DNA from 2 places in the Cronobacter dublinensis subsp. dublinensis LMG 23823 genome. Region 2 is predicted to be linked to the other one. Evidence: predicted binding sites of a transcription regulator. Region 2 holds the regulator's gene; the other holds the start of a gene.
What was found. The regulator PhoB, encoded in region 2, activates phosphate uptake and scavenging genes when phosphate is short. The targets are predictions, from matches to a motif close to CTGTCATAAAACTGNCNNAT.

Region 1 (4,834 bases), 1.0 Mb from region 2:
TTACCGCAGCCAGACGGACCGATAAACGCGGTCACTTCGTTTTTGGCAATATCCAGGCTGATGTTTTTCAGGGCATGGAATTTCCCGTAGTAGAAGTTCAAATCGCGAACCTGAATCTTGCTCGGGGTCGTATTAACCATACTCATCTCAATCGTTTTCCTTATCCGGCGTCGCGATGCGCCACGCCGTCAAAAAATTAACCGTGTTTACGTTTGGCGAACAGCACGCGCGCCAGGATATTCAGCAGCAGTACGCAAAGGGTGATAATCAGTACGCCTGCCCAGGCCAATTGTTGCCACTCGGCGAACGGGCTCATGGCGAATTTGAAAATCGTCACCGGCAGGTTGGCGATAGGCTGCATCATATCCGTGCTCCAGAACTGGTTAGAGAGCGCGGTAAAGAGCAGCGGGGCGGTTTCGCCCGCGATACGCGCCACCGCCAGCAGCACGCCGGTCAGAATGCCTGACACCGAGGCTTTAAGCGTAATAGCGGAGATCATCTTCCACTTCGGCGTGCCGAGCGCGTAAGCCGCTTCACGCAGGCTGTCCGGCACCAGCTTGAGCATGTTCTCAGTGGTGCGGATAACAATCGGCACCTGCAGCAGCGCCAGCGCGATGACGCCCGCCCAGCCGGAGAAGTGCTCCATCTGCGCCACCACGATGGTGTAGACGAACAGGCCCACCACGATAGACGGCGCGGAGAGCAGAATGTCGTTGATAAAGCGGATGACTTCGGCGATGAACGACTTGCGACCATATTCCGCGAGATAAATCCCCGCCATGATGCCAAGCGGCGTACCGATAACCGTCGCCCAGAGGATCAGCAGGCCGCTGCCCGCAAGCGCGTTCGCAAGCCCGCCGCCCGCGGTGTTCGGCGGCGGCGTCATCTCGGTAAAGAGCGCCAGCGACATGCCGTCGAAACCGCGCGATACCGTGGAGAATAAGATCCAGATAAGCCAGAACAGGCCGAACGCCATCGTCGCCATCGAGAGCGTCAGGGCGATGCGGTTTTTCATGCGCCGCTTCGCCTGCATTTTACGGCGCGACTGCGCAAGTTGAGCGGGGTTTTGCAGTTCGATAGTCGCCATTAGCGCGCCCCCTCGTTTTTCGCCAGACGCATAATCATGAGTCGGGAGATAGCCAGCACGATAAAGGTGATCACAAAGAGGATCAGGCCGAGCTCCATCAGGGCGGCGACATGCAGACCCGATTCCGCTTCGGCGAACTCATTCGCCAGCGCAGATGTAATGCTGTTGCCCGGCATATAAAGGGAAGCGCTGTCGAGCTGGTAGGTGTTGCCGATGATAAAGGTGACCGCCATGGTTTCGCCGAGCGCACGGCCAAGCCCCAGCATAACGCCGCCGATGACGCCGTTTTTGGTGAACGGCAGCACGATGCGCCAGATAACTTCCCAGGTGGTGCAGCCGATACCGTAGGCCGACTCTTTCATCATCACCGGGGTCTGTTCGAACACATCGCGCATTACGGCCGCGATATAAGGAATTATCATGATAGCGAGGATCACACCCGCCGCCAGAATGCCGATACCGAACGCCGGGCCGGAGAAGAGCGCGCCGACAAACGGAATAGCCGACAGCACGTTGCCGACCGGCTCCTGGAAATACGTCGCGAACAGCGGGGCGAAGATAAACAGGCCCCACATGCCGTAGACGATACTCGGAATCGCCGCCAGCAGCTCAATAGCGATGCCCAGCGGGCGCTTCAGCCAGCCGGGAGCCAGTTCGGTCAGGAACAGCGCGATGCCGAAGCTCACAGGAACCGCGATCAGCAACGCAATAAAGGAGGTCACCAGGGTGCCGTAAATCGGTACCAGCGCGCCAAAGTTTTCATTCGGCGCATCCCATTCCTTGTTCCAGAGGAAGGAAAAACCAAATTTTTCCATGCTCGGCCAGGAAGAGAAAATCAGCGACACGATAATTCCGCCCAGCAGCAATAGCACAATCAGCGCAGCCAGTCGGACCAGCGCGCTGAAAATCATATCGCCCTTTTTACCTGGGGGGTTAAATACAGGCTTGGTGGCAGCCATATTTCACTCTTCAGTTAAACTCTGTTTTGAATGATGCCCGGCAGCGTGATGCGTACCGGGCCTACAAAAAACAGCATGTTACCGGATTTTTGTAGGGCGGATAAGCGAAGCGCCATCCGCCATCTTCGGTAAATCTCTATCAATACAGCGCTTTACCACTGCTGTCTTTTACGTTGGTCTTCCATGCGGCGCGAACCTGCTCAACCACGCTGTCCGGCAGAGAGGCGTAATCCAGGTCGTTAGCCTGTTTCGCGCCTGACTTGTACGCCCAGTCGAAGAACTTCAGCACTTCGGCGCCCTGCTCAGGTTTCTTCTGCTCTTTGTGAACCAGAATGAACGTGGTAGAGGTGATAGGCCATGCGTCGTCGCCTTTCTGGTTGGTCAGGTCCTGAGCGAAAGATTTGCTCCAGTCCACGCCTTTAGCGGCGTTAGAGAAGCTCTCTTCCGTCGGGGCGACCGGCTTGCCGTCAGCGGAAACCAGTTTGGTGTAGGTCAGGTTGTTCTGCTTGGCGTAGGCGTATTCCACGTAGCCGATAGAGCCCGGCAGACGCTGTACGAACGCGGCGATACCGTCGTTGCCTTTACCGCCGAGACCGGTCGGCCAGTTAACGGTAGAGCCGGAGCCGATTTTCGATTTCCACTCGTCGTTCACTTTCGCCAGGTAGCTGGTGAACACGAAAGACGTACCGGAACCGTCAGCGCGACGTACCACGGCGATGTTCTGCGACGGCAGTTTTTTGCCTGGGTTCAGTTTGGCGATAGCCTCGTCATCCCACTTCTTGATTTTGCCAAGGTAGATGTCGCCGAGGGTTTTGCCATCGAGCACCAGCTCGCCAGACTTGAAGCCCGGCAGGTTAACCGCCAGCACCACGCCGCCGATCACGGTCGGGAACTGGAAAAGACCTTCTTGCTGTAATTTTTCGTCAGAAAGCGGCGCGTCAGAAGCACCAAAATCAACAGTGTTAGCAATGATTTGTTTCACGCCACCGGAGGAGCCGATACCCTGATAGTTCACCTTGTTACCGGTTTCTTTCTGGTAGGTATCCGCCCATTTGGCATACACCGGCGCCGGGAATGTTGCGCCCGCGCCAGTCAGACTTGCTGCCGCGAAAGCGGAAAAAGCGCTCAGAGATAAGGTCGCGGCGACAACAGTTGCGACGGTGGTACGCATAACTTTCATAATGTCTCCTGCTGGTGTTCGTAATTTATTGTTTCGTGGCTACGGTGAGCAAAGTAGGACAGTTTGGTGACAGATAAATGTACGAATTATGACAGTTTTATGACAATGAAAAAGATGCAGAAATCTCTTACTTAACTTTATGAATAATAATGCTTTTATAATTCCGCAACCCGCCCGACATTTATAAGGATAGCCGTAATGATAAAAAAACTGTCATTTTTCTCCGTCGCGTCACTGTTCCTTGTTACGTCAACAAGTTATGCCGCGCCAGCTCAACTGGATGCGCACAGTGGCCGCGTTCACGGCGCGCCTGTCACGATTTTTACCAGCGAAGGCGTTATCGCACCTTCTAACGTCGATATTTCGGATGTGGAAAAAGCCGTTGACGCGTACAAACGTAAAGAACAAAACCGTTATTCAGACGACAGAAAGGACAGCGATCTGGAAAGCCGGGTGAGGTCGCTGGAGCAGGAAAACGATAAGTTGTCCCGTGAACTGGAAGATTTAAAACGCAAGATTAAATAAGCGATGGGCTCCCTGTAGGTATAAGACAGGGAGCTGATCCATGTGCCCGGCTATCAAGGGCGCCAGACGGCTCACGCGTATCCGTTACTTATCGGTCTGGCTTATCGCGATTTTTTGCCCGTTTTAATGCCCGTTTTTTCGACGGGCGCTGAAGCGCTGTGGTATGGAAGCGGCGCATTTTGTTCGCGAGACACCAGCGGCCCAGTCTGAACATCTCCTCACTGTTCATCATTCGCCACGCAGCCCACACCAGTAGCGCGCCCGCGCTCCAGCAGAGCCAGAACGCGCCGGAAAGGGGACACGCTATCAATCCGGCAATCAGTGTCGCCAGACTTAACGCCGCATGAAAAAACTCGCTATACAGAAACAGCCGCAAACCGCGGTGCCGCCCTTTTTCTATCATCAGCGTCACGAGGATCAGCAGGACCAGCCAGATAACCCCTGAGAGTATCCACAGCACAGAAAAAGCGGGCCGCAGCGCGACGAGATTGAGTACGGCGCTTAATACCATGGCATAGACGCACCCCACCGGTACGCGCCAGAAACGGCGCGAGCCGATAATGCGAACATTTGGCAAGTCGTGACGCTCAGCCATTCTAAGTTTGAGCTTATGCAGCCTGCGGTGGGCGATATCATCATCCACCTCGGCGCTGTAAGCGATGAGCTGATAAAACCGTGTGTCAGCGAGGCGCTGCATAAACGACATAACCTATCCGTTTCATGACGTTGTGAAAAAAAAGAGGCTGCCTCCCGGCAACCTCTTCAGAGCATAACACGTGCGCAAAGGGCTTATTCCACGGTGACGGACTTCGCCAGGTTACGCGGCTGGTCAACGTCGGTGCCTTTGATGAGCGCGACGTGATAAGCCAGCAGTTGCAGCGGCACCGTGTAGAAAATCGGCGCGATAACGTCTTCAACATGCGGCATCGGGATGATGTTCATGTTGTCGCTGCTGCTGAAACCGGCGTCCTGATCGGCGAAGACGTAGAGCACGCCGCCACGGGCGCGGACTTCTTCGATGTTGGATTTCAGTTTTTCCAGCAGTTCGTTGTTCGGCGCCACGACGATAACCGGCATATCGGC
Region 2 (4,834 bases):
GCGCCTTCGAGCTGATGCATCTGCGTCACGTCGCGCGCTACCATCAGCAGCTGATCTTCGCTGTAGGGCATCACGCGGAACTCCAGATGCCGCCCGTTATTGAGCACCAGATGCAGCGGGCGGTTAAACGCCTGCCCGCGCAGGTAGCTGGTGAACTCGGGGTAGCGCAGCAGGTTAAGGATATTCTGCCCGTTATCGTCGGGCCAGCGCAGGCCAAGCAGCTGTTGCGCAAGGCCGTTACACCAGAAGATGACGCCCTCTTCTGTGGTCAGCACCACGGCGTCAGGCAGCGATTCCGCGCCGCTGCGAAAGCGTTTGATAAGATTGCCCAGTTCGCGACGGCGCTTTTTATTGCGCAACTGCATCTGGTGCAGGCCGTAGAGCAGCGGCTCCCAGCTGCCGCTGCCGGGCGGCGGCGTCATGCTGCGATCCACCCACAGCCACCAGGAGAGCCGCAGCAGATTCCAGAAATGCCAGATAAGCAATCCGGTCACCGCCGCCAGTAAAAACCATGCCAGATAGCCGAATATCGCCCCGAGAACCAGCGCCGGGATACAGCAGAGCATCAGCTCCAGCACCAGTCTTTTCCATGACAGCCGTTCCAGCACGCGTCACACTCCTGTTTTGGGTTTAAAAACGCGTCGAGAACCGATAACCCGTGCCGCGCACCGTTTGTACCATTCTGTCATGACCGCTATGTTCCAGCGCCTTGCGAAGGCGGCGAATATGCACATCGACGGTGCGATCCTCCACATACACATTGGTGCCCCAGACGTGGTTCAGCAGCTGTTCGCGGCTGTATACGCGCTCCGGGTGTGTCATAAAGAAGTGTAACAGTTTGAATTCGGTCGGCCCCATATCGAGGGGATTTTCGCCGGTCATCACGCGATGTGATGACGGATCGAGGCTTAAGCCCTGCATTTCAATGACTTCATCTACCGCCATCGGTGAAATGCGCCGCATGACAGCTTTAATACGCGCCACCAGCTCTTTCGGGGAAAACGGCTTGGTAATGTAATCATCCGCGCCCGTTTCCAGGCCGCGCACGCGATCTTCTTCTTCGCCGCGCGCCGTCAGCATCACCACCGGGATCTCGCGGGTCAACGCTTCACGCTTGATATGTTTAATAAACTGGATCCCCGATCCGCCAGGCAGCATCCAGTCCAGCAAAATCAGATCCGGCCAGGGCTCATTGAGTTGGTTCACCGCACTGTCATAATCTTCCGCTTCCACCGGCTGGAAACCGTTTTGTTCCAGTACGAAGCACACCATCTCGCGGATAGGTGCTTCATCTTCAACGACCAGAATACGTCTCGCCATGATTCGCCCTGTTAAATAAAGTAAACAGTATGTTATGCGGCGCCATTATGCGTCAGATTTATGACAGATTTATGAAAAAGATGACCGTAAGATGACCTGTCAGCGCAGGCGAAAAAACCACGCGGCGCGACGAAACAGGACACCCGCCGTACCGGATGTTTATAATCCCCTTCTCGCTTTTTAGCCACAGGGCATCCCATGCGTATTCTGCATACCTCAGACTGGCATCTTGGTCAAAATTTTTATGCCAAAAGCCGCGCGGCTGAACATGAAGCCTTTCTCGACTGGCTGCTCGGCGCGGCCATCGCGCATCAGGTGGACGCGATTATCGTCGCGGGCGATATCTTCGATACCGGCGCGCCGCCAAGTTATGCGCGCGAGCTCTACAACAGATTTGTGGTCAAACTGCAGGCGGCGCAGTGCCCGCTTATCGTGCTTGGCGGCAACCACGACTCGGTCGCGACGCTCAATGAATCCCGCGAGCTGCTCGCCTGTCTCAATACGCAGGTGATCGCCAGCGCGCAGCTCACGCCGGAAAGCCAGGCCACATTATTATACCGCCGCGACGGCGAGCCCGGCGCGGTGCTCTGCCCCATTCCGTTCCTGCGCCCGCGCGATGTGCTGCGAAGCCTCAGCGGGCAGTCGGGGCGCGAAAAACAGCAGCAGTTGCTGGAGGCCATCAGCCAGCACTACCAGCAGAGCTATGAGGCCGCCTGCGCGCTTCGCGGCGAGCGTAATTTGCCGATTATCGCCACCGGCCATCTCACTACCGTTGGCGTGACCAAAAGTGACGCGGTACGCGACATCTATATAGGCACGCTTGACGCTTTCCCGGCGGACCGTTTTCCACCCGCCGATTACATTGCGCTTGGCCATATCCACCGCGCCCAGAAAGTGGCGGGCTGCGAGCACATCCGCTACAGCGGCTCACCGATTGCGCTGAGCTTTGATGAAACCGGCAAAGAGAAAAGCGTGTTTCTGGTGGAGTTCGCTGACGGCAAATTGCACGACGTCACGGCGCTCCCGGTGCCGGTCAGTCAGCCGCTCGCGGTGTTAAAAGGCAGCCTGGAATCCATCACCGCGCAGCTCGAACAGTGGCGCGACGCGCCGGATGAGCCCAAAGTCTGGCTCGATATCGAAATCGACACCAGCGAGTTCCTGCACGACATGCACCGTCAGATAAGCCAGATTACCGAAAGCCTGCCGGTGGAAGTCGTCCTGCTGCGCCGCAGCCGCGAAATGCGCGAGCGCGCGCTCGGCACGCTCAGCACCGAAACCTTAAGCGAGCTTGGCGTCGAAGAAGTATTTGAGCGCCGTCTGGAGCTGGAGGCGCTGGAGGAACCCGAGCGGGCGCGGCTGCGCACGCTGTTCGCCCGCACGCTGGAGAGCCTGCACGAGGAGGACGACGCATGAAAATCTTAACCCTGCGGCTGAAAAACCTGAACTCGCTGAAAGGCGAATGGAAAATCGACTTTACCGCCGAGCCGTTCGCCAGCAACGGGCTGTTCGCCATCACCGGCCCGACGGGCGCGGGCAAAACCACGCTGCTTGACGCCATCTGCCTCGCGCTCTATCACCGCACGCCGCGCCTGAACGCGCTGTCGCAAAGCCAGAACGACTTAATGACCCGCGACACCGCCGAATGCCTGGCGGAGGTAGAATTTGAAGTCAAAGGCGTCGCCTGGCGCGCCTTCTGGAGCCAGAGCCGCGCCCGCGGCCAGCCGGACGGCAATCTGCAAGCCCCGCGCGTGGAGCTTGCGCGCTGCGACGACGGCAAAATCATCGCCGATAAAATCAAAGACAAACTCGATCGCATCGCCGCGCTCACCGGGCTCGATTACGACCGCTTTACCCGCTCGATGATGCTCTCGCAGGGGCAGTTCGCCGCGTTTCTCAACGCCGAGGCCAGAGCGCGTGCCGAACTGTTAGAAGAACTGACCGGCACTGAAATTTACGGCCAGGTCTCGGCGCGCATCTTCGAGCAGCATAAAGAGGCCCGCAGCCAGCTTGAGAAGCTGGAATCTCAGGCGCAGGGCGTCACGCTACTGGACGAGGCACAACGCGAAAGCCTGACGACAGGTTTGCAGGCGCTCACTGACGATGAAAAAACGCAGCTGGCGCAGCAGCGTCAGTTACAGCAGCAGCACCTGTGGCTGACCCAGCGCGGCGCGCTCGCCGCCGCGCTTGAGGCGGCCCGCCGGGGTACGGCACAGGCGGAACAGGCGTTACAGGACGCCGCCCCGCAGCTCGCCCGGCTGGAGGCGGCGCTGCCAGCGGAAAAACTGCGTCCGGCCTGGCTGCGCTGTCAGGAGCTGGAGACCTCGCTTGCCGCCACCCGACGTCAGCACGAAGAAGTGAGCGTTCGCTTACAGGAAAGCGCGCAGCGCCGCCGGGCGATCCGCCAGGCGGCGGCGGAGCAGGCGCAGACCCGCAGCGATGAGCTCGACCAGGTGGCCCGCTGGCTGACAGAGCACGACCGCTATCGCCTCTGGAGCAGCGAACTGGCGGGATGGCGCGCGGTGCTGGCGCAGCAAAAACGCGACAGCCAGCAGTTACAGGCGCTCAACGACAGCATCGCGGCCACCCGGCGCAAGCGCGACGCGCTGGCGCAGACCGGGCTTGCGCTCTCGCCAGAAGACGCCGCCCGCGCGCTCGCAACGCTCAATGAACAGCGCCCGCTGCGCCAGCAGCTGGCGACGCTTCAGGCCGCCTTTGCGCCACTCACCCGCCGTAAAGCGCGCCAGCAGGAAACCAGCGCCGCGCTGCAAACGCAAATCCAGCAGCTGGAGCAGCAGCTTGCGCAAAAACGCCAGGATTACAAAACCAAACAGGATGAAGTGACCCGCGCGAAAGCGGTGTGCGAGCTGGAGCAGCAGATAGCAAACCTGGTCGACGCGCGCGCGCGCCTGCAACCTGGCAGCCCCTGCCCGCTCTGCGGCGCGACCGAACATCCGGCGGTGGAGGCGTATCAGGCGCTGAAGCCCGACGCCAGCCGCCTGCGTCTCACGCAGCTGGAGCAGGAAAAAGAGCAGCTCGGCGCCGAGGGCGCAGCGCTGCGCGGTCAGCTCGACGCGCTGGTAAAACAGCGCCAGCAGCAGGAAAGCGAAGCGACAAGCCTGCTGGAAGAAGAGCAAGCGCTCACCTCTCAGTGGCAGACGCTCTGCGCCGCCGCCGCACTCAACGCGGCGCCGGGCGACGATATCAACCCGTGGCTTGATGAACAGACACAGCGCGAGCAGCAGCTGCATCTGCTGCGCGAACGCCAGACGCTGGATGACGCCCTCCACAGCGCGCAGCGTCAGCGCGCCGCGCTTGAGGACGCGTATCAGGCCCAGCAGGCGGCGCTTCGCGCCCAGCTGGCGGCGTTCTCGCTCACCGCGCCGGACGATAACGACCCGGCGCCATGGTTCGCCGCGCGTGAAGAAGAAGCGCAGCGCTGGCAGCAGCAGCACGAGCACCAGCAGCGCCTGCGCGAGCAGCTCGCGGCCTGCGAAAATCTCCTCGCCCTGCTGCC

Region 1: a site for PhoB is predicted at 3,313-3,332, ahead of pstS (phosphate ABC transporter substrate-binding protein PstS). Genes of this name have one in related genera too.

The regions. Positions count from the first base shown of each region.
Region 1 is NZ_CP012266.1:13,873-18,706, reverse strand. It holds gene pstB (phosphate ABC transporter ATP-binding protein PstB) at 1-146, opposite strand, end outside; gene pstA (phosphate ABC transporter permease PstA) at 197-1,087, opposite strand; gene pstC (phosphate ABC transporter permease PstC) at 1,087-2,046, opposite strand; gene pstS (phosphate ABC transporter substrate-binding protein PstS) at 2,186-3,226, opposite strand; gene AFK67_RS00080 (hypothetical protein) at 3,425-3,751, shown strand; gene AFK67_RS00075 (hypothetical protein) at 3,840-4,457, opposite strand; gene glmS (glutamine--fructose-6-phosphate transaminase (isomerizing)) at 4,541-4,834, opposite strand, start outside.
Region 2 is NZ_CP012266.1:1,057,996-1,062,829, reverse strand. It holds gene phoR (phosphate regulon sensor histidine kinase PhoR) at 1-608, opposite strand, end outside; gene phoB (phosphate response regulator transcription factor PhoB) at 631-1,320, opposite strand; gene sbcD (exonuclease subunit SbcD) at 1,519-2,733, shown strand; gene sbcC (exonuclease subunit SbcC) at 2,730-4,834, shown strand, end outside.